2 regions of the Chelatococcus sp. KU-N122 genome follow, and region 2 is predicted to be linked to the other one. Evidence: predicted binding sites of a transcription regulator. Region 2 holds the regulator's gene; the other holds the start of a gene.

Region 1 (12,096 bases), 1.2 Mb from region 2:
ATGCGCAGCTGGGCGACGTTCATACCTGGGATGCGGAGCCGGAGCTCGCTCTGGAGGCCGTCAGGACCGCCTTGCGGTTGAGCCCGACCGATCTGCTGGTTTTCGCGATGCTCAGCATCATGGCGACAGCACACTGGATGCTTGGCGCCTACGTCGAGGCCATCGATCACGCCGAGCAGGCGATCATCCGCCGCCCCGGCTATTGGTACGGTCACGTCATCAAGATCAATGCTCTGGCCGATCTGGGAGATCATGTGGGAGCTGCACGCGCGCTGAGCGAGCTGCTGGCCGTCAAACCGAAATTCGAGCCCGACTACGTCGACTGGGTGCCGTTTGTCGATCCGGCGTGGACGGCCCGGCTCAAGCAAGGCCTGGCTCTGGCGGCGGCCGAACGGCACAGGTGGACAGCGACGGAGCCGGCTGGCGACGAGGCGCGGACCGCGGGTGGGTGCTGACGGCGGGAGCCGACCGATCGTGAGAGAGCGCCTGCGCGGCGCCGGTGTAGCGAGATCCGCAAGACGCCGACCCTGGGGCAGCGCCCAGAGCGGATGTCGGATCTTCGAGCGATACGCGTAACTCGACTGTGGTGCAAACCGCCACGCTCGGGGCATGCAGCCGCTATTCGAGAACATCAAAGGACAGCCCGGGGGGGAGCGATGTGGTCCTTTAAGTACTATGACGGCATTCGCGCCGCCCAGCGGCAGCAAAGCTCAAGCACCTCGGCAACCGCCCAAGACTTCGATCTGGACCGGCCGCAAGGCCGCCTGAGTGTCTTCGTCGGGTCTCTCGTATCGAGATCCCTCCCGCTGCTGTTCTGGTTCTTCCGTACGTTCTGGCCCAATCCGCAGTTCGGCCGACTGGTCCTGGTGACCCGCGAAGCCGACGTGCGCCAGGTCTTGACCGAATCGGACGTGTTCGAGGTGCCGTTTGCTTTGGAAATGACCGAGCTCGGCGGCGGAACGAACTCGGTCCTCGGCATGGAGGGCGATGAGCATGACCAACTGAACACGATTATCCGTGCCGCGATCCACAAGGGGGATCTTGATCTCGTCCGGGACCATACGCGTCGGGTCGCCGACGCGCTTCTGACGAACGCGGGTGGGCGGATCGACGTCATCGGCGATCTCATCACCCGCTGCGCGACAGAAGCGTGCGCCAAGTATTTCGGCTTGCGCGTCGATGATCCGACGGCGTTCGCGGATTGGACAGTGGCCATTTCGGCCATGCTGTTCGCCGATCCGTTCGGGGCCCCCGAGACACGGCGACGGGCTGTTTACGCGGCCGATCGCCTGAAGGCCGTCGTCGACCGCGCGATTGCGGACGCCAAGCTTCGGGCGAGTGGAGGCGCCCCCGCCGATGCGCTCGTCGACCGCTTCCTCCAGCTCAAGGCCGCTCACCCCGGCCTGACGGACGGCACGATCCGGGCCACCTTGATCGGGCTGATGACGGGATTCATTCCCACGAACACACTTGCCGCCGGCAAGATGCTGGACGAGCTGCTGCGACGCCCGGACGCGATGAAGAAGGCCGTGAAGGCTGCCGTCGCAGACGACCGGGCGACTCTCACCGCTATCCTCCTCGAGGTGGCGCGGCTGAACCCGGCCCTCTCGCCAGGCCAATGGCGATATGCCCGCAAGGACGGGACCATCGCAGACGGCACGCCACGCGCCAAGCGTGTCCGCGAAGGCTCGGTGGTTCTCGTCGCGACGGCATCGGCGCTGCGTGACAGCCGCGCCGTCGACAAGCCGCACGAGTTCATGCTCCGGAGTGATCAGAGCACGGATCTGCTCTTCGGCGCTGGTCCCCACTGGTGCCTGGGCAAGTATGTGGCGACGGCTCAGATCACGGAGGTGTTCCTGGCGCTGCTGGCGCAGGCGGACCTGCGGCGCTGCCCCGGCCCCGCGGGACGGTTGCGGTCCGCCGGCGCATTTCCGCGGCAGCTGGACATGGTGTTCACGCCGAAGAGCGCACCTGCCGGCCAGTCGATGATCACCGTGTGCGCCCCCCTGGCGGTCCCCGCCGAGGCGGAGGCGCTGCGCAAGCAGATCTGCGCCCTCGGCAATCCCGCCGGCGCAGCCTTCGCGCAGGATCTCACGGCGACGGGTGTCGTCCACTTCGCCTCGCTGGCGGTCGTCGAGCTCGGCAATGAGGATCAGGCCGCGCCGCATCTCCTGCTCGAGCTCAACGTCGACGGACCGCAGGAGGCGGCACTCGAGGCGGTGGCAGCTGCGGCGGTGAGCTGGTTGGGCCCGATCTTCACCCACGTCAAGGACGCACCGCCCTCGCTGTTGGAGGCGATGACGAAATACGCCCTCGCGGCGCGCGCCCTGCCCTGGGGGGCGACGGGCCTGAACTTCAACGGCACGCCGGAGTTCCCAGCGGCGGAGATCGGCCGCCAGGAGGAGCTGGCGATGTTTGCGCGGGATGCGATCGACCATTACCTCCAAGACAATGTCGCGGTGGGCGCCAAGCCCATGGCCACGCTGAACCATGTGCGCAATCTGATCCGGCAGGACGATCGGCTCGTGGCCATGGCGCAGGCGGACCCGCGCACCGCGGCGCTCCTTGAGCGCGGGGCCAAATTGGCCGACCTGCTGTTCCGCCCCATGCGACGGCGCCTGCTGATTTCCGAATGGACGGAGAGCGGCGCCGGCGGGGCCTTGGCCCGCTTCGCGCAGTCGCGGGCCGCGTGGCCGCTCTATATCTGCGCGGGCGGCCTCCTGTGCTTGCTGATCGTCGGGTTCTATACCGCCATCGTGCCGGAGACAACCGTTCAGAGGGTCACCGCCGCCCTGCTTGCGGTGACGGGCGGCATTGTTGCCGAAGTCATCGTGCTCGGCCTCTTGGCCTTGGCCTTCACCCTGCTGCTCCGATACCACGAGAGCCGGGACATTCCCGACGAGCGGCGTGCCGAGCTCGCGCATCTGCGGGCCGCCACCGCGCGTGAAGACGCGCCCGGCTACGCTCAAAACCATTTCATGGCCGTTACCACGCTGAAGCAGGGTTGGTTTCGCAGGCTAACGCTGGCGTCCGCCCTGTGGGGTATCAAGCAGCTCGTCACCTTCGCGTATCGGCCGGGATTCGTCGTCGACATGGGGAGCATTCACTATGCGCGCTGGGTCTGTGTTCCCGGCTCCGGTAAAATGCTGTTCCTGGCGAACTATGACGGCAGCTGGGACAGTTATCTTGAAGACTTTGTCACCAAGGCGCACGCAGGACAGACCGCTGCATGGAGCAACTGCGTCGGATTTCCGCGCACCCGATTTCTGATTGGAGAGGGCGCGCGCGACGGTGATCGCTTCAAGCGCTGGGTCCGCAGGCAGCAGGTGCCGTCCCAGTTCTGGTACAGCCGCTTCCCCAAGCTGACGACCGACCGAATCCGGAGCAACGCGCTGGTTCATGACGGACTCGTGCGTGCCAAGACGGATTCAAGCGCCCGCGCCTGGCTTGCGTGTTTTGGATCCGTGCAGCGGCCCGAGTTCGCCATCGAGTCCGACGAAGTGCAAGCACTGGTGTTTGGCGGGTTTGGGCGCCTGAGGCATGGGGCCTGCGCCTTGTTGCGTCTGCCGACGAAGCCGTCCGAGCGCCGAGACTGGCTGAACGCGCTGGCGTTGGACCAGACAATCGAGCGCTCTTACCTAGGCTCCGACCTCGCCATCATGTTCGGCGATACGCCGGCTGGAGACAGGGACAGCGCAACCTTTGTCGCCTTCTCCTCGGCGGGGCTTCGGAAGCTCGGCCTGCCAGGCGATCTGAACAGCGGCGCACTGGCGACGTTTCCGGGCGCTTTCAACATCGGCATGGCAAGCCGCGCCCAAGTGCTCGGCGACTTCGAAGGCTCAGCGCCAATGCATTGGCGGTGGTCCGACGGCGAGGGCGAAGGGGGCGTGGACGCTGCGTTGCTGGTCTACGCACGATCGGCCGCGATATGCAGCGACCTGCTGGACAAGCACGTCGCCCTGTTAGGCGGGACGGAACGAGCCGTTGTTCAAAGCATTCATATGCAGCCAATCGGCGCCAATGAAGTTGTACACGAGCATTTTGGCTTTCGCGACGGCATCTCTCAACCAATCATTCGAGGCACGCAACGATTTGTTAAGGGGGCCTTACCCAATGACGTGGCCGAGCCGGGCGAGTTCATTCTGGGCTATCGCAACAATCAGGGTTATTTCCCGCCGTCGCCGGTCGTCGGTGCCGAGTCCGATCCGGGAAACCGCCTGCCGACCCTGGAGGCGGAGACACCGGCCCGTTTCCCGGCTTTCGCCAGCTCGCCCGCAGCGATGCTGTCCCACGACTTCGGGCGGAACGGAACCTTCCTCGTCCTGCGGCAGCTCAAGCAGGATGTAGATGGCTTTCGCCAATTCACCGATGACAAGGCCAAGGAGCTTCGGCGATACTATCGCCGCGACGCAGCCGCCAGCGCGAAGATCAATGCAGATTGGGTGGCCGCCAAGATGATGGGCCGCTGGCAGGACGGGACACCGCTCGTCGACGCGCCTCTCGCGCCGCCCGCCCACCCCCGCGCGCAACCGAACAACGACTTCGCCTTTGGCCTCGATGACCCGAGCGGCCTGCGTTGCCCCCTTGGAGCCCACATCCGGCGGGCCAATCCGCGCGACAGCTTCCAACCCGGGGAGGCCGTCGCGCGATCCATCGTCAATCGCCATCGTCTGCTCCGGCGTGGCCGTCCTTACGAGGTTGGGCATGAAGCGGCCGGCGGACCTGAAAAAGGCCTGCTGTTTGCCTGCCTTTGCGCCGACCTCGAGCGCCAATTCGAGTTTGTTCAGCAATCCTGGCTGAACTCTCCATCCTTCCATGGACTGCACAATGAAGCAGATCCGATCGTCTCGGCGATGGCGTCCGCCAACGTGTTCACGATCCCGACAGCGTCAGGTGCTCTTACGCTCGAAGGCATACAGAGCTACATCACCACCGTTGCTGGTGGTTATTTCTTCATGCCGAGCCGATCATCACTTCGCTACCTTGCGGATACAAACATGGCGGGCTCGTCGACTGGGAGCGCTTGGCACGACAGCCAGACCAGCTCCTGAGGCCTTCACGCTGACGCCTTCGCCGCATGGGATGGCGCGCCGGCGGGTACCCAAGCGCTCTACGACCGCAAGTTGGCCGTGGGATCGTCATGCTCACGGAAGCGTCGCGCCCCTGGCGTGCGACCATCGAACCCGATCGAGCTGACCGAGCCGACCCCGCACGACGGCAACCATCGAGGCGGTTGTGGTGTGCATCAAGCCACTGTGACCGATCGGTGACGCGCCTTGTCCGCTCTCCCGGGCCCCACACTATTTCGCGCGATCCGAGCTTCGGTCCGGCGCTCCTGGCATGTATAAGCGCCTCAACAGGAGCTTCGCCCGATGCACCCCAGGTCACCTCACGCGATGGACGGCATGAACCGGAACGGTCCAGCTCGCGGCAGAGCGGTTCGCCTGCTGCTGCGAGCGGGGATACTGGCGGTGCTCGCCGCCAGCCTGGCGGCCTGCGACAAGTGCGGCAATGCCACGCCGATCTATGCCCCCTGGCACCAGGGCGCGTGTCACGGCGAGACGGTCAAGTAGGCCGTCAAATGCAAAGAGAGCCCCCGAAAGGGCTCCCGCTCATCGTCAGAGCTGCTTGGTCAGAGCTGCTTGCGCTGTCTCAGCCGCAGACGCGACGCGGTCCCCACGGGGTCGGGCGGATCCAGCAGCGGACCGGCCGGTAAGCCCAACCCGGCGGACGGGCATAGACCGGACGGCCATAGCGGCAGCCGCCGTAGGGGCCACGCCAGCCGCCGGGACCGCAGCCCTGGGCCACGTGGGTGACGAGGCCATTGTCGAGGGCGATGCCGCCGCCGGACATCGGGCCTGCGGGGAAGGCAAAGGCGCCCGAGGCGAAGAGCATGGCACCTGTCAGGGCGGACAGGCCGAGCATCCTGTTCATCATTGAACTCCCTTTGGACAGCTATCGGTCCAGCCCCCTTACCTGGACCGCTGTCCGGGGCGGCAAGGTGGCGACGCGGCCAAGGCAATCCAGAATGCGCGGCTATGGTCAACAATCGGTAAACTCACGATGACGGGAGCGGGGCCTCGGCTGAACGGATGGCCGCTGGAGCGGAGCACGCCGGCCATCCATTCCAGGCATGCAAGTCGCCACGATTGACTCGTCCGCGGCTTGCCATATCCTAGAACATAACATGAACAAACAGGACGACAGCTTCCGTGCAAGCCTCGGCGTTCGCCCAGTTGCGGCATACCATCAGCCGGCTGGAAGGCAGACCTGCGACCGGCCGGGACTGGGCGGGCGAAGCAGCGGTCGACCCGGCAGCCGGTGCAGACGGCCGGCTCACCGCCCTCCGTATTGGCCTGGGCCTGGCGGATGCGGACAAGGTGCTGCACGGCGGCCTCAAAGCGGCGGCGCTGCACGAGATCTTTGCCGCCTCCTCAGCGGACGGGCCGGCCGCCATCGGCTTTGCCGTCGGGCTGGCGCAGCGGGCGCTGTCGGCCCCGACCAGGGCCGGCCGCAGGCGGCTGCTCTGGATCCGCGACGACTTCTGCGACCTGGAATGGGGCGGCCTGTTCGCGCCCGGCCTGGTCGAGTGGGGGCTCGATCCCGATGCTGTGGTGCTGGTGCGGGTGCCACGCCCGCTGGATGGCCTGCGGGCGGCAGCGGATGCGCTGGGCTGTGGGGACCTCGCCGCCGTCGTCCTGGAAAGCTCTGGCGCCGACGCCCTGTTCGATTTGACCGCGACGCGCAAGCTCGCGCTCACCGCGGCCGCTTCGGGCGTGACCGCCCTGGTGCTGCGCCTGGACGGCGCCCCCATCCCGAGCGCCGCCGAGACACGCTGGCTGATCGAGACGGCTCCGTCCGCGACGGAGCCGAGCCAACGGTGGCAGCCGTGGCTCGGCAACCCCGCCTTCGCCGCCACCCTGACCCGCCACCGCAGCGGCCGCGACGGGCGCTGGACGATGGAATGGGACGGGGATGACCAGCGTTTCCGCGCCCCCCCTTCGCGGCCAACCGAGACAATCGACGATGGCGCCCGTCTCCCCATCCCATTCCCCCTCCGCCCGGCGGATCCTGGCCCTCTGGCTGCCGAAGCTGACGGTCGAGCGGCTGGCCTTGCGTCGGGCCGGAGCCGCCCACCGCTCCCGGCAGCAGGCCTCCTCCTCGCCCGTGGACCGATCCCCGGTCGTGGTGGTGGCCAAGATCGATAACGCACTCCGGCTGACGGCCGTGGACGATGCCGCAGCGCGGCTGGGCATACGCCGCGGCCTGCCGCTGACGACGGCCCGCGCCATCCACCCGGACCTCGAGGTCATCGAAGCCGATCCGGCGGCGGACCAGGCGCTGCTGGAGGCCATCGCCGACTGGTGCGACCGCTATACCCCCTTCGTCGCCCTCGAGCCGCCGGACGGGCTGCTGCTCGACATGAGCGGCGCCGCCCACCTCTTCGGCGGCGAGGAGGCCCTGGTCGCCGACATCATCCAGGCGATAGCCCGCCGCGGCTTCACCGCGAACGTGACGGTCGCCGGCAGCATCGGGGCGGCGCGGGCCCTCGCCCGCTACCGGCCCGGAACCATCGTGCCCGCCGGCGAGGAGGCGCAGGCGGTCGCTCCCCTCCCCGCTGCGGCGCTCGGCCTGCCCGCCGACGTGGCCCAGGCGATCCGACGGGCCGGGCTTGCCACCGTGGCCGACCTCGTCGACCGCCCCCGCGGCATCTTCTCGTCGCGCTTCGGCTCCATCGTCGGCACGGCGCTCGACCGCCTCTGCGGCATGGGCGACATGCCGCTGTCGCCGCGCCGGCCGCCGCCGTGCTTCCGCATCGGCCAGCGCTTTGCCGATCCCATCGCCGACGCGAACACCATCTCTGCCGTCATCGAAGGCCTCGCCCGGGATCTGGCCGGCCACCTGGAACGGGCGGGCCAGGGGCTGCGCCGCGTCGAAGCCGCCTTCTTCCGCAGCGACGGCGCCCTCACCCGCATCGGCGCCGACACCAGCCGTCCCACCCGCGATGCCACCGTCATCGCCCGCCTGCTGCAGGAGCGGCTGGAGGCGCTCGCCGATCCGCTCGATCCGGGTTTCGGCTTCGATCTCATCCGTCTCGCCGCCCTCGTGGTCGAGCCGCTCGACACGCTGGCTTGCGCCTTCGGCGGCGGCGAGGAGGCGGAACGATCGTTCGCCGCCCTCATCGATCGGCTGGGCGCCCGTTTCGGCACCCGGCGGGTCGTCCGTTTTCTGCCGGGCGATACCCATGTGCCGGAGGCCACGGCTCACCCGGTGCCGGCGATCGATGTCGGCCGGGCCGCCGTGAGGCCGGCACCGGGCACGGCCGCGACTTGGCGGGCGGTGCGCGGACCGGCCGAGCCACCGGCGCGGCCCTTGCGCCTGTTCGATCCTCCCCAACCCATCCAGGCGCAACAACTCCCCGGCTCCGGGGTCCATCCCGACGGGCCCCCGGCCCGCTTCCGCTGGCGGCGGTGCATGCACCAGGTGGTCAAGGCGGAGGGGCCCGAGCGCATCGCCCTCGATTGGTGGCGCAACGAGGGCCGGCTCCCCGTCCGCGACTATTTTCGGGTGGAAGACGAGGCCGGGCACCGCTTCTGGCTGTTCCGCGAAGGCTGCGACGGCCTTCCCGAGCCGGGCGACGGCGGCCGGCGCTGGTTCCTGCATGGGCTGTTCGGATGAGCGGCGAACCGCACGGCAAGCCCACCTTGCCCTTTCCGCAGCCGCGGCAGCCGGCCAGGGTCTCGGCCGTGCCCTATGCCGAGCTCGGCGTCACCACCAATTTCTCCTTCCTGCGCGGCGCCTCGCGGCCGGAAGAGCTGGTCGTGGCCGCCGCCTACGCCGGCCTCAAGGGGATCGGGATTGCCGACCGCAACACCCTGGCCGGCGTGGTGCGGGCCTATTCCGCCATGCGCCACAAGGACATGCCGCAGACAGACCTGAAGCTCGTGGTCGGCGCCCGCCTCGTCTTCACCGACGGGACGCCCGACATCCTGGCCTATCCGTCCGACCGGCCCGCCTATGGCCGCCTGTGCCAGTTGCTCACCAAAGGCAAGCGGTCGGCACCCAAGGGCGAATGCCACCTCACCGTCGACGACCTGGCGGAGCACATCGCCGGCCAGTTGCTGATCGTCATGCCGCCGCCGCGGCCCGGCGCCGAGACGCGGCAGGCGCTCGAGCGGCTCGCGCCCCTGGCGCCGGACGCCGTCTGGCTCGGCGCCTCCCTGCTCTATCGCAGCGACGACAGCCGCAGGCTCGCCGAGCTCGCCCGGATCGCCGCGGACGCCGCCGTGCCGCTCCTCGCCACTAACGACGTGATCTATCACGCCCCCGAGCGGCGCCCTTTGCAGGACGTGCTGACCGCCATCCGCGAGCACGTCACCGTCATGGCCGCCGGCCGGCTGCTGGAGGTCAACGCGGAGCGGCACCTAAAGACGCCCGAGGAGATGGCGCTCCTGTTCGCCGACCGGCCCGAAGTCCTGGTCGAGACGGTGCGCCTGCTCGACCGCGTTCGCTTCTCCCTCGACGAACTGCGCTACGAATATCCGGACGAGCCGGTGCCGCCGGGCAAGACGCCCCAGCAGCACCTGGAGGACCTGACCTGGGACGGGGCGGAGGACACCTATCCGCAGGGCGTGCCCGAGGCGGTGCGCAAGATCCTGACCGAGGAGCTCGCGCTCATCGCCAAGCTCGATTACGCAGCCTACTTCCTTACGGTCCACGACGTGGTGCGCTTCGCCCGCAGCGCCGACATCCTGTGCCAGGGTCGCGGCTCGGCGGCCAATTCCGCCGTCTGCTACGTCCTCGGCATCACCGCCGTCGACCCGCATCAGCACCAGCTGCTGTTCAGCCGCTTCATCTCCTCCGAGCGCAGGGAGCCTCCCGATATCGACGTCGACTTCGAGCACCAGCGGCGCGAGGAGGTGATCCAGTACGTCTATTCCCGCTATGGGCGGGCGCGGGCCGGGCTGACCGCGACGGTGATCAGCTACCGGGCGCGCAGCGCCATCCGCGAAGTGGGCAAGGCGCTGGGGCTGACCGAGGACATCACCTCCGCTCTGGCCGGCACCGTCTGGGGCTACGGCGGCAGCACGCTGCCCGAGGCGCACATCCGCCAGGCCGGTCTCGACCCCACCAACCCCGCTATCCTCCAGGCTGTGGCCTTCGCCACCGAGCTCATCGGCTTTCCGCGCCACCTGTCGCAGCATGTCGGCGGCTTCGTGCTGACGCGTGGGCGCCTCGACACCTACGTGCCGATCGGCAACGCCGCCATGGACGACCGCACCTTCATCGAATGGGACAAGGACGACATCGACACGCTGGGCATGATGAAGGTCGACGTACTGGCGCTGGGCATGCTGACCTGCATCCGCATGGCCTTCGACCTCATCGCCCGGAATGGGGGCGAGCGAATGACCATGGCCGCGGTCAAGGATGGTGACAAGAAAGTCTACAAAATGCTGTCGGACGGCAAGTCGCTAGGCGTCTTCCAGGTCGAGAGCCGGGCCCAGATGAACATGCTGCCGCGCATGAAGCCGAAGGAGTTCTACGATCTGGTCATCCAGGTGGCGATCGTCCGGCCCGGGCCGATCCAGGGTGACATGGTGCATCCCTATCTCAAGCGCCGGCAGGGGATCGAGGACGTCGTCTTTCCCTCCCCGTCGCCGGACCATGGGCCCGCCGACGAGCTCGAAACTGTGCTGGGACGGACGAAGGGCGTGCCGCTATTCCAAGAGCAGGCGATGAAGCTCGCCATGGTCGCCGCTAAATTCACGGATGAGGAAGCCAACCAGTTGCGCCGCGCCATGGCGACATTCCGCAACGTCGGCACCATCGGCACCTTCCGCAACATGCTGGTCGGCCGGATGGTCGAGCGCGGTTACGAGCAGAGCTTCGCCGAGCGCTGCTTCAAGCAGATCGAGGGTTTTGGCAGCTACGGCTTTCCCGAGAGCCATGCGGCGAGCTTCGCCAAGCTGGTCTACGTCTCCTCCTGGATCAAATGCCACCACCCGGCGGCGTTCGCCTGCGCGCTGCTGAATGCGCAGCCCATGGGCTTCTATGCGCCGGCGCAGATCGTCCGGGACGCCGAGCAGAACGGTGTCGAGGTGCGCCATGTAGACATCAACGGGAGTGTCTGGGACAACTCCCTGGAGCCCGGCGCCGAGGGCAAGCCGGCGCTGCAACTCGGCTTCCGCCAGATCGACGGTCTGAGCCAGATCCCCATGGAGCGTCTCGTCGCGCTGCGCGGCAACGGCTATCCGGATCTGGATACCGTGGCCCGCCGCGCAGGCCTCGGCAAGCGCGCCCTGTTGCTCCTGGCCGATGCCGATGCCTTCGGCTCGCTCGGCCTCAGCCGCCGGGACGGGCTATGGGCCGTCCGCCGCCTGCCCGACGAGGCGGCGCTGCCGCTGTTCGCCGCGGCCGAGGTGGACGAGCGCGGGGCGGACGCCGACGCCGGCCTGCCGACCATGCCGCTCTACGAGGAGGTCACCACCGATTATCAGACGATCCGCCTGTCGCTGAAGGGCCACCCCATGGAGTTCCTGCGGCCGCGGCTCGCCCGCGAACGGGTGCTCGCCTGCGCCGAGGTAGCGGCGTCGGATGACGCCCGCTTCTGCCGCACCGCCGGCGTGGTGCTGGTGCGCCAGCAGCCGGGCAGCGCCAAGGGCGTCATCTTCATGACGATCGAGGATGAGACCGGCATCGTCAACGTGGTGATCTGGGCCAGGACCATGGCGCGCTTCCGCCGGGAGGTGATGACCAGCCGCGTGCTGATGGTCGAGGGACGGATCCAGCGCAGCCAGGAAGGCGTCGTGCATCTGGTCGCCGACCGGCTCGTCGACCGCACGCGGGATTTCGTGAACCTGGCACGTCAGCCGGATCCGGGTGCACCGCTCACTGACGCCCGCGCGCCGACCAGCCATCCCCGCAACGTCCGCCTGCTGCCCCGCTCGCGGGACTTCCATTAGGACTCTTTGTCGACGGATGGCCGGGGTCGAGCCCGGCCATCCATCCGCTGAAATGACTTCCTGAACGTTGCCAGGGCTCACGACGTCTTTGGCGCCAGGATCGGCGCCGGTGCGGTGGCCGACTGCCGGC
Region 2 (12,096 bases):
GTGAAGCCCGGATCGTAGGTGAACATGCCGGTCTCTTTGTAGAGAGAGGCGATGTCCACGACGCTCGGCCCGATGGAGCCGTCCAGGGTCGGCAAGTCCACCACTTTGCCATCGACGCTAAGTGCAGTCGTCCGCGCGTTCATTATCGTCACCCTTGTCTGAGGAGACCGACGTAGGGCAGCGAGGAAGCCGGGCTTGTTCGCCGAGCAGGCGGCTGCTGGATACGCTGGCCTTGATATCGCAAGTGCGAACTTGAGCGCCATTCGGTAGCCCATTTGCCGGGCCCCATCAAGCGGCTGAGCCGGGGACCCTGCGGCAGTGCACCCATGACCTCCCGCATCGCACGGCGCTCGCTCAAGTATTACATGAACTTCGCTGCGCAAGCCTCCATTCTGCTTCGATGTCGGGGCAGCCGCGGCGACGTCGCGCTGCGTCAGGCGGGAAGCTGATCCCGCACGCGTGCAAGGCTCTCGTCACGGCCGAGCGCGGCCATCACGTCGAACAGGCCGGGCGACGTCGCCCGGCCGGTCAGCGCTGCCCTGAGCGGCTGCGCCAGCTGGCCGAGCTTGAGATCCGCCGCGTCGGCAGCCCGACGCACGGCGCCCTCGGTGTTCGCCGCCGACCAGTCCGCAACCGCTTCGAGCTCGCTGAGTGCCAGCGATAGCCGCTGGCGGGCGTCGCCGTCGAGTATCGTCGCAGCCTTGGCATCAAGGCCGAGAGGCCGCTTGGCATAGAGATAGGCTGCGCTATCGAGCAGCTCGATCAGCGTCTTGGCGCGCTCCTTCAGTCCGGGCATCGCGGCCCGCAGCTTGCCCTCGATCTCGGGATCGAGCGTCTCGCCCAGCCCGCGCTCGGGGCCGACCTGGGGCAGCATCGCTTTGATGGCCTCCAGCAGGCGCTCGTCGTCGGCCAGGCGCATATAGTGGCCGTTGATGCTCTCCAGCTTGGCGAAATCGAAGCGGGCCGGCGATCGCCCGATCTGCTCGAGGGAGAAGGCCTGCGTCATCTCCTCCGTCGAGAAGATCTCCTGATCGCCATGGCTCCATCCGAGGCGAACGAGGTAGTTGCGCAGCGCCTCCGGCAGATACCCCAGCGTCCGGTAGGCCTCGACGCCGAGCGCGCCGTGCCGCTTGGACAGCTTGGCGCCGTCGGGGCCATGGATCAGCGGGATATGCGCCACGGCCGGCGTCGCCCAGCCCAGGGCGTCGTAGATCTGGCGTTGGCGTGCGGCATTGGTCAGGTGGTCGTCGCCGCGAATGACGTGAGTCACGCCCATGTCGTGATCGTCGACGACGACGGCAAGCATGTAGGTCGGCGAGCCGTCCGAACGCAGCAGGACGAGATCGTCCAGCTCCTTGTTCTGCCAGACGACACGCCCCTGCACCTGGTCCTCGATGACCGTCTCGCCCTCGGTCGGCGCCTTCAGCCGCACCACCGGCTTGACACCCGCCGGCGCCTCGGCCGGATCGCGGTCGCGCCAGCGCCCGTCGTAGCGGGACGGGCGCCCTTCGCGGCGGGCTTGCTCGCGCATCTCCTCTAGCTCTTGGGCGCTGGCGTAGCAATAATAGGCACGCCCCCGGTCCAGAAGCTCCTGCACCACGGCGCGATGGCGATCGGCGCGGCTGTACTGATAGACGACGTCACCGTCCCATTGCAGGCCAAGCCAGCTCAGTCCGTCGAGGATGGCGGCGATGGCGGCATCGGTCGACCGCTCGCGGTCGGTATCCTCGATGCGCAGCAGCATCTTGCCGCCATGCCTGCGTGCAAACAGCCAGTTGAACAGCGCCGTCCGGGCGCCGCCGATATGCAGGTAGCCCGTAGGCGAGGGGGCAAAGCGGGTGATGATCTGATCGGCCATTTCCAACAACAACGTGCGGCGGTCACACTCGAAACGGAGCGGGAGCTGAAGCGGGACTCGCCGGCTGGCGACCGCGTCGTGTAGCATGCGCCGACGCCGAGCCGAAATCCCCGTATGCCCCGAGACCACAGCTCAGCCCTGTCCGAGGCGATCGTGCCGGCGACGGCCCGCGCGCTTGGGCTCGGCCTGCGCGGGCGGGCGCTGCTCCTGCATCCGACGCAATCTATCTGGCGTCTCTTTGCGCTCGAGCAAGAGCGCCGCAGGCCGTTCGTATGGCTGCCCGTGGCCTTCGGCATCGGCATCCTGCTCTACTTCGCAGCAGACGGCGAGCCGGCGCTCTGGGCGCCGCTGCTCGGTACGAGCATTGCCGCGGCCGGTGCCGTGGCGCTGCATCGCCGTCCGCTCGGTCGGCTCGCCTTGATCGGCATCGCCTTCGCCTTCGCCGGCTTCGGCGCGGCCTGCATCCGTACGATGCTGGTCGCCGCGCCGGTCTTGCCGCGCATGATGGCAGGCAAGCTCACCGGCTTCGTCACCGCGGTCGACGATCATGGCGCGGGCTCGCGCCTGGTGATCGTCCCGACCTCCTTTGCCGACGTCACGCCGGAGGCGCTGCCGGCGCTGGTGCGCGTGACGGTCAAGTCACGCACGACGATCAAGCCGGGCGACCATGTCCGGGCGTCCGCGCGGCTGCTGCCGCCGCCGGAGCAAGCGCGGCCGGGCGGCTACGATTTCGCACGCGACGCCTACTTCAAGCGGCTCGGCGCGGTCGGCTCGGTCAGCGGCGCCATTGAGCTGACCCCGGCCGCGGCCGAAGCGCCGCGGTCGGTGCGGTGGGCCGCCGCTATCGACGCTGCCCGCTCCGTCGTCACCGCGCGGATCGCGGCGGCATTCGGGGGCAGGCGGGCGCCGTGGCGGCCGCCCTGGTCACCGGCAAGCGCGGTCAGATCACCGAGGACACCAACGACATCCTGCGCGCCGCCGGCATCTACCATATCGTCTCGATTTCCGGCCTGCACATGGTGCTCACGGCCAGCGTCTTCTTCTGGTCGAGCCGGGCGCTGCTCGCCCTCCTGCCGGGACTGGCCCTGGCCTGGCCGATCAAGAAGATCGCGGCGGCGATCGCCATGGTCGGCGCCGCCGCCTACTGCATTTTCACCGGTTCCGACGTGGCCACCGAGCGCTCCCTGGTGATGACGCTGGTCATGCTCGGGGCGATTCTGGTGGAGCGTCCGGCGCTGGCCATGCGCAACCTGGCCATTGCCGCGCTGATCGTCCTGGCCATGGAGCCCGAAAGCCTGCTCGGGCCGAGCTTTCAGATGTCGTTTGCCGCGGTCGCCGGCCTGATCGCCGTGGCCGAGCGCACCGGCAGCTTGACCGGCCTGGCCCGGGCGCAGGACGCGCCCCTCGGCGTGCTCGGCCGATTGGGGCGGGCGCTGCTCGCCGCCGTCGTGACGACGGCGGTGGCCGAGTTCGCGACCGGCTCCTTCAGCGCCTACCATTTTCAGAAGCTCAATCCGCTCGGCATTCTCGGCAACGTGCTGACGCTGCCGTTCATTTCGCTGGTGGTCATGCCCTCGGCCGTCGCCGGCATGGTCGCCTATCCGTTCGGTCTCGATTGGCCGATCTGGTGGGTCATGGGGCTCGCTACCGAGCCGATCCTGTGGGCTTCGCGCCTGATCGCGACGATCGAGCAGTCGACGGTCGGCATGCCGGCGATGTCGGCCTGGGCCCTCGGTGCCTTCGTCGTCGCCATCCTATGGTTCACGCTATGGAGCACGGCGCTGCGCTGGGGCGCGTTGGCGCCAGTCGTCGTCGGCCTGCTGCTGGCCGCTCATCCGCAACGGCCGGACATCCTGGTGGATCGCCGGGCGGACGGGGCGGCCGTGCGCGGCGAGGATGGCCGGCTCCTGATCCTCGGCAAGCCCTCCGGCTTCGTGGTGGAGCAATGGCTGCGGGCCGATGGCGACCGCAGGCATCCCTCCGACCCGACCCTGCGCGCCGGCGCCCGCTGCGACAGCTTCGGCTGCGTCGGCCGCCTGGCTGACGGCGGCGCCGTCGCCTTCATCGTCGACCGGCGCGCCTTCGAGGAGGACTGCGCGCGGGCCGACGTGGTGATCTCCAGGCGTGCGGCGCCGTCAACGTGCGGTGCCGCGCTGGTGCTTGACGGCCCGCGCCTGGCGCGCGCCGGCGCGGTCGCAGTCAAGGCCGGGGACGGGGTGTTGCAAACCACCCCCGCACGCGGCGAGGACCGATCGCGTCCCTGGATCAATGCGCCGGCGCCGAGGCCCAAACCCGAGCCTGCACCCGCCGCACCGGACGCCGCTCCGGGGCCGGACGACACGGCTGCTGCCGACGAGCCGTGAGCGGCGAGCTCAGTACCGGCGCACCAGACTGATCAGCTTGCCCTGGATCTTGACCCGGTCGGGTCCGAGCACGCGGGTTTCGTAGGCCGGATTGGCGGCCTCCAGCGCAATGGAGGAGCCCCGTCGGCGCAGCCGCTTCAGCGTCGCTTCCTCGTCGTCGATCAGCGCCACCACGATGTCGCCCGTGTTCGCCGTGTCCTGACGACGGATGACGACGGTGTCACCCTCGAGGATGCCCGCGTCGACCATCGAATCTCCGCGCACCTCAAGCGCGTAGTGCTCTCCGGACGACAGCAGTTCCACCGGAAGCTGGAGCGTGTGACTGCGATTCTGGATCGCGCTGATCGGCACGCCCGCCGCAATCCGCCCCATCACCGGGACGGAGATGACCTTGCGATCGTCCTCGCCGTCGGCCGAGGCCGGCTTGACGCGTCCGAGCCCGCCCTCGACGACGCTCGGGCTGAAGCGGCGGCTCGGCTGCGGGCCCGCGGTTTCCGGCAGCTTGATGATCTCGACCGCCCGCGCCCGATTGGGCAGCCGGCGAATGAAGCCGCGCTCCTCGAGCGCCATGATCAGGCGATGGATGCCGGACTTGGACTTGAGGTCCAAGGCCTCCTTCATCTCGTCGAAGGATGGCGGCACGCCCGTTTCGCGGAGACGCTCATTGATGAAGCGCAGAAGCTCATGCTGCTTGCTGGTCAACATGGTCGGTCCGTCCCGTCGCGCTCGTGGCCGCCCGATCGGCAGGCCGCAGATCACGGCGCCCACAATGCTCCCGCGATCCATTCCAAAAGGTTAGAGCACGACATTATCTCGCACCGAGAGCGAGCATCGGCGCAAGCCGCCCGGTCGTTTCCGCATCATGCTCATGCCGGCTCGACTCGCTTGTCGAAACAAAGCATGAACAATATGTAGCCGTTCTCGCTGTGTTCTGCAACAACTAGCTGGGCAGCGCGCCGCCGGCTTTCAGCTCAACATCCTATCAGCGGAATGGCGCGCGCGATCTCGCCGGCCCGCGCCGCGGCCGCGCCGGGCGGCCGCACGATCAGCGCCTCGGCGTCGGCCAGCACCCTGAGCAGCGAGCTGTCCTGCAGGCTCGCCGGCGTGGCGACCGGCAAATCTTCGCCCGGTGTCACCCGCGCTCGCAGGTAGTCCTGCCTGGCGTCGTTGGCGCCGACGTCGCTGCCGAGCCGGACAGCGATGCTTCTGTCGCCGCCGGCGCGCGGATCACCTTGCAGGGCCCGCAGCAGGGGGACGAGGAACAGCGTCCCGCAGACGATGGCCGAAACCGGGTTGCCGGGCAGCGCCAGCACGATCATGGAGCCGAGCCGGCCGTGCATCAGCGGCTTGCCGGGGCGCATGGCGATGCGCCAGAAGTCCAGCTCCATGCGGGCGTCCGCCAGAGCGTCCTTTACCAGATCGTGGTCGCCGACGGAGGCGCCGCCCAGGGTGACCAGCACGTCGGCCGCCGCGGCGCCGGCCCGTTCCACGGCCGCGACGAGGGCGGCCCTGTCGTCGCGGGCGATACCCAGGTCGAGCGGCTCCGCGCCGGCCGCCTCCGTCAGCGCGGCCACGGCGTAGCTGTTGGAGCTGACGATCTGGTCTTCGCCGGCGGCTTGGCCGGGGCGCACCAACTCGTCGCCCGTGGCCAGGAGGGCGACGCGCGGCTTGCGGCGCACCGGCAGGGTCGGATGGCCCATCGCCGCCGCGAGGCCGAGCCGCCGGAAATCGAGCCGGTCGCCGGCCTCGAGCAGGACGTCGCCGGCCTTGAAGTCGAGCCCGGCGGGGCGGATGTGGCGGCCGGGCTCGGCCGCCGTGGCGAAGCGGACGGCTTGACCGGCCGACGCGTCCTCGGCGTTCTCCTGGATGATGATCGTGTCGGCACCGGCCGGGACGGGGGCGCCGGTGAAGATGCGGACGGTCTCGCCCGGCCCGACGGTGCCCGGAAAGCGATGGCCGGCGGCACTGGTGCCGATCAGGCGCAGCGTGGCGCCGGGCGCCGGGCAGTCGGCGGCGCGGACCGCATAGCCATCCATGGCGGAACCATCGAAAGGCGGCTGGGTGCGGCGGGCGGCGAGATCGCACGCCAGCGTGCGGCCATGGGCGGCGGCGATTGCCACATCCTCGGCCTCCGTCGGCGTCGCCGCCGAGGCGAGGATGCGTCGCAGCGCTTCGTCGACGGACAGCATGGGCTTCATGGGACGACGTCCTGGGCGTGCCATGTGCCGGAGCGCCCACCCTCCTTGCGCAGCAGCCGGATCCCCTCGATGCGCATGTCGCGATCGACAGCCTTGACCATGTCATAGACGGTGAGGCAGGCGACCGACACCGCGGTCAAGGCCTCCATCTCGACCCCGGTCGGGCCGTTGACCTTTACCTCGGCCCGCACGGTGACGCCGGGCAGGGCGTCGTCCAGCGACAGGTCGACGGCGACCTTGGTGATGAGCAGGGGGTGGCAGAGGGGAATCAGCTCGTGCGTGCGTTTTGCAGCCATGATGCCCGCGAGCCGCGCCGTGCCGAGGACGTCACCCTTCTTGGCGTCGCCGCTGCGGATGAGGGCAACCGTCTCCGGGCGCGTGACGATCCGCCCTTCGGCCAACGCCACGCGAGCCGTCGCCGCCTTGTCGCCCACGTCGACCATGCGGGCGGCGCCGCTGTCGTCGAGGTGGCTCAGGCGGCTCATGGCACGGCGGCCGTCTCGCGCCGCAGCAGCGCGCGTGTCGCGGCGGCGACGTCCGGCTGGCGCATGAGGCTCTCGCCGACGAGGAAGGTGTCGATGCCGACTGCCGCCAGGCGGGCGATGTCGGCCGGCGTGAAGATCCCGCTCTCGCCGACGACGATGCGGTCCGACGGAACGCGCGGCGCCAGCCGCTCACAGACCTCCAGGCTCGTCTCGAACGTCCTGAGGTCGCGGTTGTTGATGCCGATCAGCCGGGACGGCAGGGCCAAGGCGCGGTCGAGCTCGGCGGCGTCGTGCACCTCGACCAGCACGTCCATGCCGACCGAAGCGGCGGCGTCGGCGAGGGCGGCGGCCTGGCCGTCGTCGACGGCGGCCATGATGATCAGGATGCAGTCGGCGCCCCAGGCGCGCGCCTCGAACACCTGATAGGGCTCGTACATGAAATCCTTGCGCAGCACCGGCAGCCGGCAGGCCGCGCGGGCGGCGCCCAGGTATTCGGGCCGGCCCTGGAACGAGGGTGCATCCGTGAGCACCGACAGGCAGGCCGCCCCGCCGTCCTCGTAGGCGCGAGCCAGCGCCGGCGGATCGAAGTCCTCCCGAATGAGGCCTTTGGAGGGACTTGCCTTCTTGATCTCGGCGATCAGCGCGGGCTGCCCCGCCGCGATGCGCTGCCTGATCGCCGCGGCGAAACCCCGCGGCGGCGGCGCCGCAGCGGCACGCCGCTCCATGTCCGCCGGCGGGACCGCGGCCTTGGCCGCGGCGATCTCCTCGCGCTTGTAGGCGCCGATGCGATCGAGGACGTTGCTCACGCGCCGCTTCCGTCGTTGGAGAGCGAGATCAGCTTGTAGAGTGTGGTGAACGCGGCGCCGTTGTCGAGAGCGGCCGATGCCAGGCTTGCGCCCTCCGCAAGGTTCGCCGCGCGGCCGGCGACCACCAGGGCGGCGGCCGCGTTGATGACGACGATGTCGCGGTAGGGGCCCTTCTCGCCGTCCAGCACACGCTTGAGCGCCAGGGCGTTGTGCTCCGGATCGCCCCCCTTGAGATCCTCGAGCTTGGCCCGGCCCAGGCCGACGTCCTCGGGGGCCACCGTGAAGCGGCTGATCGTGCCGTTGTCGAGCGCCACCACCTGGGTCGGGCCGGTGATGGTGATCTCGTCGAGACCATCCGAGCCGTGCACCGCCCAGACGCGCTCGGAGCCCAGCGTGCGCAGCACCTCGACCATCGGCTCGAGCCAAGTCTCGGAGAAGCTGCCGAGCAGCTGCCGCTTCACCGCGGCCGGGTTGGCCAAGGGGCCGATCAGGTTGAACAGGGTGCGCGTACCGAGCTCGGTGCGCACCGGCGCGACATGGCGCATCGAGGCGTGATGGCCGGGCGCGAACATGAAGCCGATGCCGGCGCCTTCGATGCAGCGGCCGACCGCGTCGGCGTCGAGGCCGATCCTGACGCCCAGCGCCGTCAGCACGTCCGCGGCGCCCGATTTCGAGGAGGCGGCGCGGTTGCCGTGCTTCGCCACGGTGACGCCGCAGGCGGCAACCACGAGCGAGGCGAGCGTCGAGACGTTGTAGGTGCCGACGTTGTCGCCGCCGGTGCCGACGATGTCGATGGCATCGGCAGGCGCCTTCACCCGGATCATGCGGGCGCGCAGCGCCGATACAGCGCCGGCGATCTCGTCCACGGTCTCGCCGCGCACGCGCAGCGCCATCAGGAAGGCGCCGGCCTGCGCCGGCGTCACCTCGCCCGACAGCAGCGTCTCGAATGCCGCGCGCGCCTCGTCCTGGGTGAGGGGGGCGCCGGTGGCGACCTTGGCGATGAAGGGTTTGAAGGCGTCCATGGCTTTCGTCAGGAAGGGCCGCGCCGGGCGCTGTTCCACGCGGCGGCGAGGTCGAGGAAATTGCGCATCATGGTCGAGCCGTGCTCGGACATGATGCTCTCGGGATGGAACTGCACGCCGTGCACCGGATGATCGGTGTGCGACAGCGCCATGATGACGCCATCGTCGGTCTCGGCGACGATCGAGAGCGGCGCCGGGCATGTCTTGCGGTCGACGACGAGCGAGTGATAGCGGGTGGCGGCGAACGGACCGTTGATGCCGCGGAAGATGGTGCGGCCCTGGTGGCGGATGGCCGATAGCTTGCCGTGCATGGGCAGCGCCGCCCGCACCACGTCGCCGCCGTAGGCCTGGCCGATCGTCTGCAGGCCGAGGCAGACGCCGAAGGTCGGCACCGAGGGGCCGAGCGTCGCCACGAGATCGAGGCAGATGCCCGCCTCGTTCGGCGTGCACGGCCCGGGCGAGAGCACGATGGCGTCGGGCTTCATGGCCTCGACGTCGGCCACCGTCAGCGTATCGTTGCGGTGCACGTCGACGTCCACCCCGAGCGCACCGATGAGATGCACCAGGTTCCAGGTGAACGAGTCGTAGTTGTCGATCAGGACGATGCGGGGCATGAACGGGTTAGGGCTGTTGCGGCGGCGCCAAAGGGCACCTTTGCCTCCGAAGCGCCGGCGTGGTCAAGGCTGAGGCGCATCGGCGGCGTTCTATTGCCCCCGGCCGGCGGCCGACGCGAAGCGGACGGCTTCCTCGGCAGCCCGGAACAGCGCCTTCGCCTTGTTCACGCATTCCTGCTGCTCGGCGGCGGGGTCGGAATCGTAGACCACGCCCGCACCGGCCTGAACCGCCATGCGGCCGTCCTTGACGATCGCCGTGCGCAGCACGATGCAGGTGTCCATCTCGCCGTTGGCGCCGAAGTAGCCGATGCAGCCGCCGAACGGCCCGCGCTTGTCCTTCTCGAGCTCGTCGATGATCTCCATGGCGCGGACCTTGGGCGCGCCGGAGAGCGTGCCGGCCGGAAAGCCGGCGATCAGCGCATCGAGCGCGTCGTGGCTGGGATCGAGGTCGCCCTCCACGTTCGAGACGATGTGCTGGACGTGGCTGTAGCGCTCGAGCACGAAGCTCTCCGTGACCTTGACGGTGCCGATCTTCGACACCCGGCCGACGTCGTTGCGGCCGAGATCGAGCAACATGAGGTGCTCGGCGCGTTCCTTCGGATCGGCCAGCAGGTCCTCGCCCAGCGCCCGGTCCTCCGCCTCCGTGGCGCCGCGGGGGCGCGTGCCGGCGAGGGGCCGGATGGTGACCTTGCCGCCGCGCGACCGCACCAGGATCTCCGGGCTCGAGCAGACGACCTGGAAGCCGCCGAAGTCGAGATAGCAGAGATACGGCGACGGGTTGACGCGGCGCAGCGCCCGGTAGAGCGACAGCGCGGGCAGCGGGAACGGGCACTCGAAGCGTTGGCCGAGCACGACCTGGAAGACGTCGCCGGCGCGCACGTACTCCTGCGCCCGCGCCACCATCCGCTCGAACTCCGCCGGCGTGGTGTTGGAGGCCGGCACCGGCAGCGCCAGGCCCTCGACGTTCGGCCGCACGTCGGCATGAAGTGGCACGTCGAGTGCCGCGACGGCGGCCTCGAGGCGCTCGGCCGCCGCCTCGTACGCGGCGTTGGCGCCGACACCGGGCCGCGGTCGCACCGGCGCGACGAGCGTCAGCTCGTCCCTGACCGAATCGAACACCGCCATCACGGTCGGCCGCAGCAGGATCGCGTCGGGGACCCCGAGACGGTCCGGATTGACGTGGGGCAGACGCTCCATCTGCCGGACCATGTCGTAGCCGAGATAGCCGAAGATGCCGGCCGCCATCGGCGGCAGGTCGGCGTCGAGGGAGATCTCGCTCTCCGCGATCAGCCGGCGCAGGCTCGCGAGCGGCGCCGCCGGCTCGGCCACGAAGCCGTCCGGATCCTCGTCCGGCGCGCGATTGATCGCCGCCTTGCCGTCGATGCAGCGCCAGATCAGGTCCGGCGCGAAGCCGATCATCGAATAGCGGCCGCGCACGGCGCCGCCTTCCACCGATTCCAGCAGGAACGACAGGCCGGGCTGCCGCGCGAGCTTCATGTAGGCGGCGACCGGCGTTTCCAGGTCGGCGACGAGGCGAACGCTGAGCACGAACGGCTGGCCCGTCGCGTAGAGGTCCGCAGCCCGGTCGGGCAGGGGGGTGATCTGCATCGGGAGTCTATTCCCCGGCGGCGCCGATGGCGTTGCGGAGCGCCTGCTGATTGACGGTAATACCCATCTCGTTCTGCAGCCGCCGTACGTACTGGGTGAGGAGGTCGTCGGTGACGGCGAGGCCGAGCTGCTCGTCGAGCCGCGGATCGAGCGCCTTGGGGCCGAACGGCGGAACCGTCGCCGACGTCACCTTGAAGACGGCGCGGGCGTTGCCGTCGGCGAGGGCGACCGAACCCGCCTTGCCGGCGTAGGTGGCAAAGATCTGCGTGACTGCGGGCTCGGTCAGCTCGTCGTGCCCAACACCGCGCTGGAGCTGGTCGACGGACTTGACCGGGAGGCCGGCGGCGGCGGCCGCGACGGTTTCACCTCCATCGATCTTGGTGACCAGCTCGCGCGCCCTGGTGGCCAGGCGGTTGGCGATCTCGTCCGATCGCCACAGCGCCGTCACGGCAGGCTTCACCTCGTCCAGCGGCCGGTCGCGGCTGGCGTCGATGGCGGTAACTTCATACCACACATAGCCGCCGTCGGCGGTGCGCACGGCCTCGTTGTCGGCTCCCATATCGGTGGCGAAGGCCGCGGCGAGCAGCGCCTCGCCGTTCGGGATCCCAGCGACCGGCTTGCCGGTCTTGTCGTTGCCCTGGCGGTCGACGCCGTCGATCTGGGTCAGCGCCACGCCGACGCTCTGGGCGATCTCGCCGAGCGGCTTGGCGCCGGCCCGCTGGTCCTCGATGCGATCGTGCAGGTCGGCGATCTCGCTGCGCGCCTTGACCAGCGCCAGCTCCCGCTTGACGGTCGCTGCGACCTCCTCGAAGGGCTTCACCGCCTCCGGCGTGATCGACACGACGCGCACGATGACCGGCCCGAATCGGCCCTTCAGCGGCTCGCTCACGCCGCCGGCGGCGAGCGAGAAAGCAGCATCGCGGACGGCCGGATCGAAGATCTCGGCGCGCGATACGGTGCCCAGGTCGAGATCCTTCTCGCCGACGCCCCGCTCCTTGGCGATATCGTCGAAGCTCTTGCCCGCCTTGAGCGCTGCGGAGGCCGCGGCGGCGGCCGCGTCGTCCGGGAACGTGAGCTGCTGGAGCCGCCGCCGCTCCGGCGTGCCGAACTGGGTCCCCTTGATCTGCTCGTAGCGGGCCCGG

The links. Region 2 encodes LexA, which represses DNA repair genes until DNA is damaged. Its sites were predicted from a motif close to TGTTCNNNNTGTGTTCNG; they were not measured.
Region 1: a site for LexA is predicted at 6,177-6,194, ahead of ACZ5PO_RS20295 (ImuA family protein). Genes of this name have one in related genera too.

The regions. Positions count from the first base shown of each region.
Region 1 covers NZ_AP043981.1:4,497,476-4,509,571, reverse strand. Annotated here, with positions in the region: gene ACZ5PO_RS20315 (hypothetical protein) at 1-455, shown strand, start outside; gene ACZ5PO_RS20310 (cytochrome P450) at 657-5,051, shown strand; gene ACZ5PO_RS20305 (hypothetical protein) at 5,406-5,573, shown strand; gene ACZ5PO_RS20300 (GCG_CRPN prefix-to-repeats domain-containing protein) at 5,653-5,934, opposite strand; gene ACZ5PO_RS20295 (ImuA family protein) at 6,213-7,208, shown strand; gene ACZ5PO_RS20290 (Y-family DNA polymerase) at 7,192-8,679, shown strand; gene ACZ5PO_RS20285 (error-prone DNA polymerase) at 8,676-11,966, shown strand; gene mscL (large conductance mechanosensitive channel protein MscL) at 12,044-12,096, opposite strand, start outside.
Region 2 covers NZ_AP043981.1:5,686,711-5,698,806, forward strand. Annotated here, with positions in the region: gene gltA (citrate synthase) at 1-143, opposite strand, end outside; gene gltX (glutamate--tRNA ligase) at 434-1,858, opposite strand; partial or broken gene ACZ5PO_RS25610 (DUF4131 domain-containing protein) at 1,973-2,587, shown strand; gene ACZ5PO_RS25615 (ComEC/Rec2 family competence protein) at 2,767-4,221, shown strand; gene lexA (transcriptional repressor LexA) at 4,231-4,926, opposite strand; gene ACZ5PO_RS25625 (molybdopterin molybdotransferase MoeA) at 5,193-6,419, opposite strand; gene moaC (cyclic pyranopterin monophosphate synthase MoaC) at 6,416-6,904, opposite strand; gene trpC (indole-3-glycerol phosphate synthase TrpC) at 6,901-7,710, opposite strand; gene trpD (anthranilate phosphoribosyltransferase) at 7,707-8,732, opposite strand; gene ACZ5PO_RS25645 (anthranilate synthase component II) at 8,741-9,346, opposite strand; gene trpE (anthranilate synthase component I) at 9,437-10,954, opposite strand; gene ACZ5PO_RS25655 (SurA N-terminal domain-containing protein) at 10,962-12,096, opposite strand, start outside.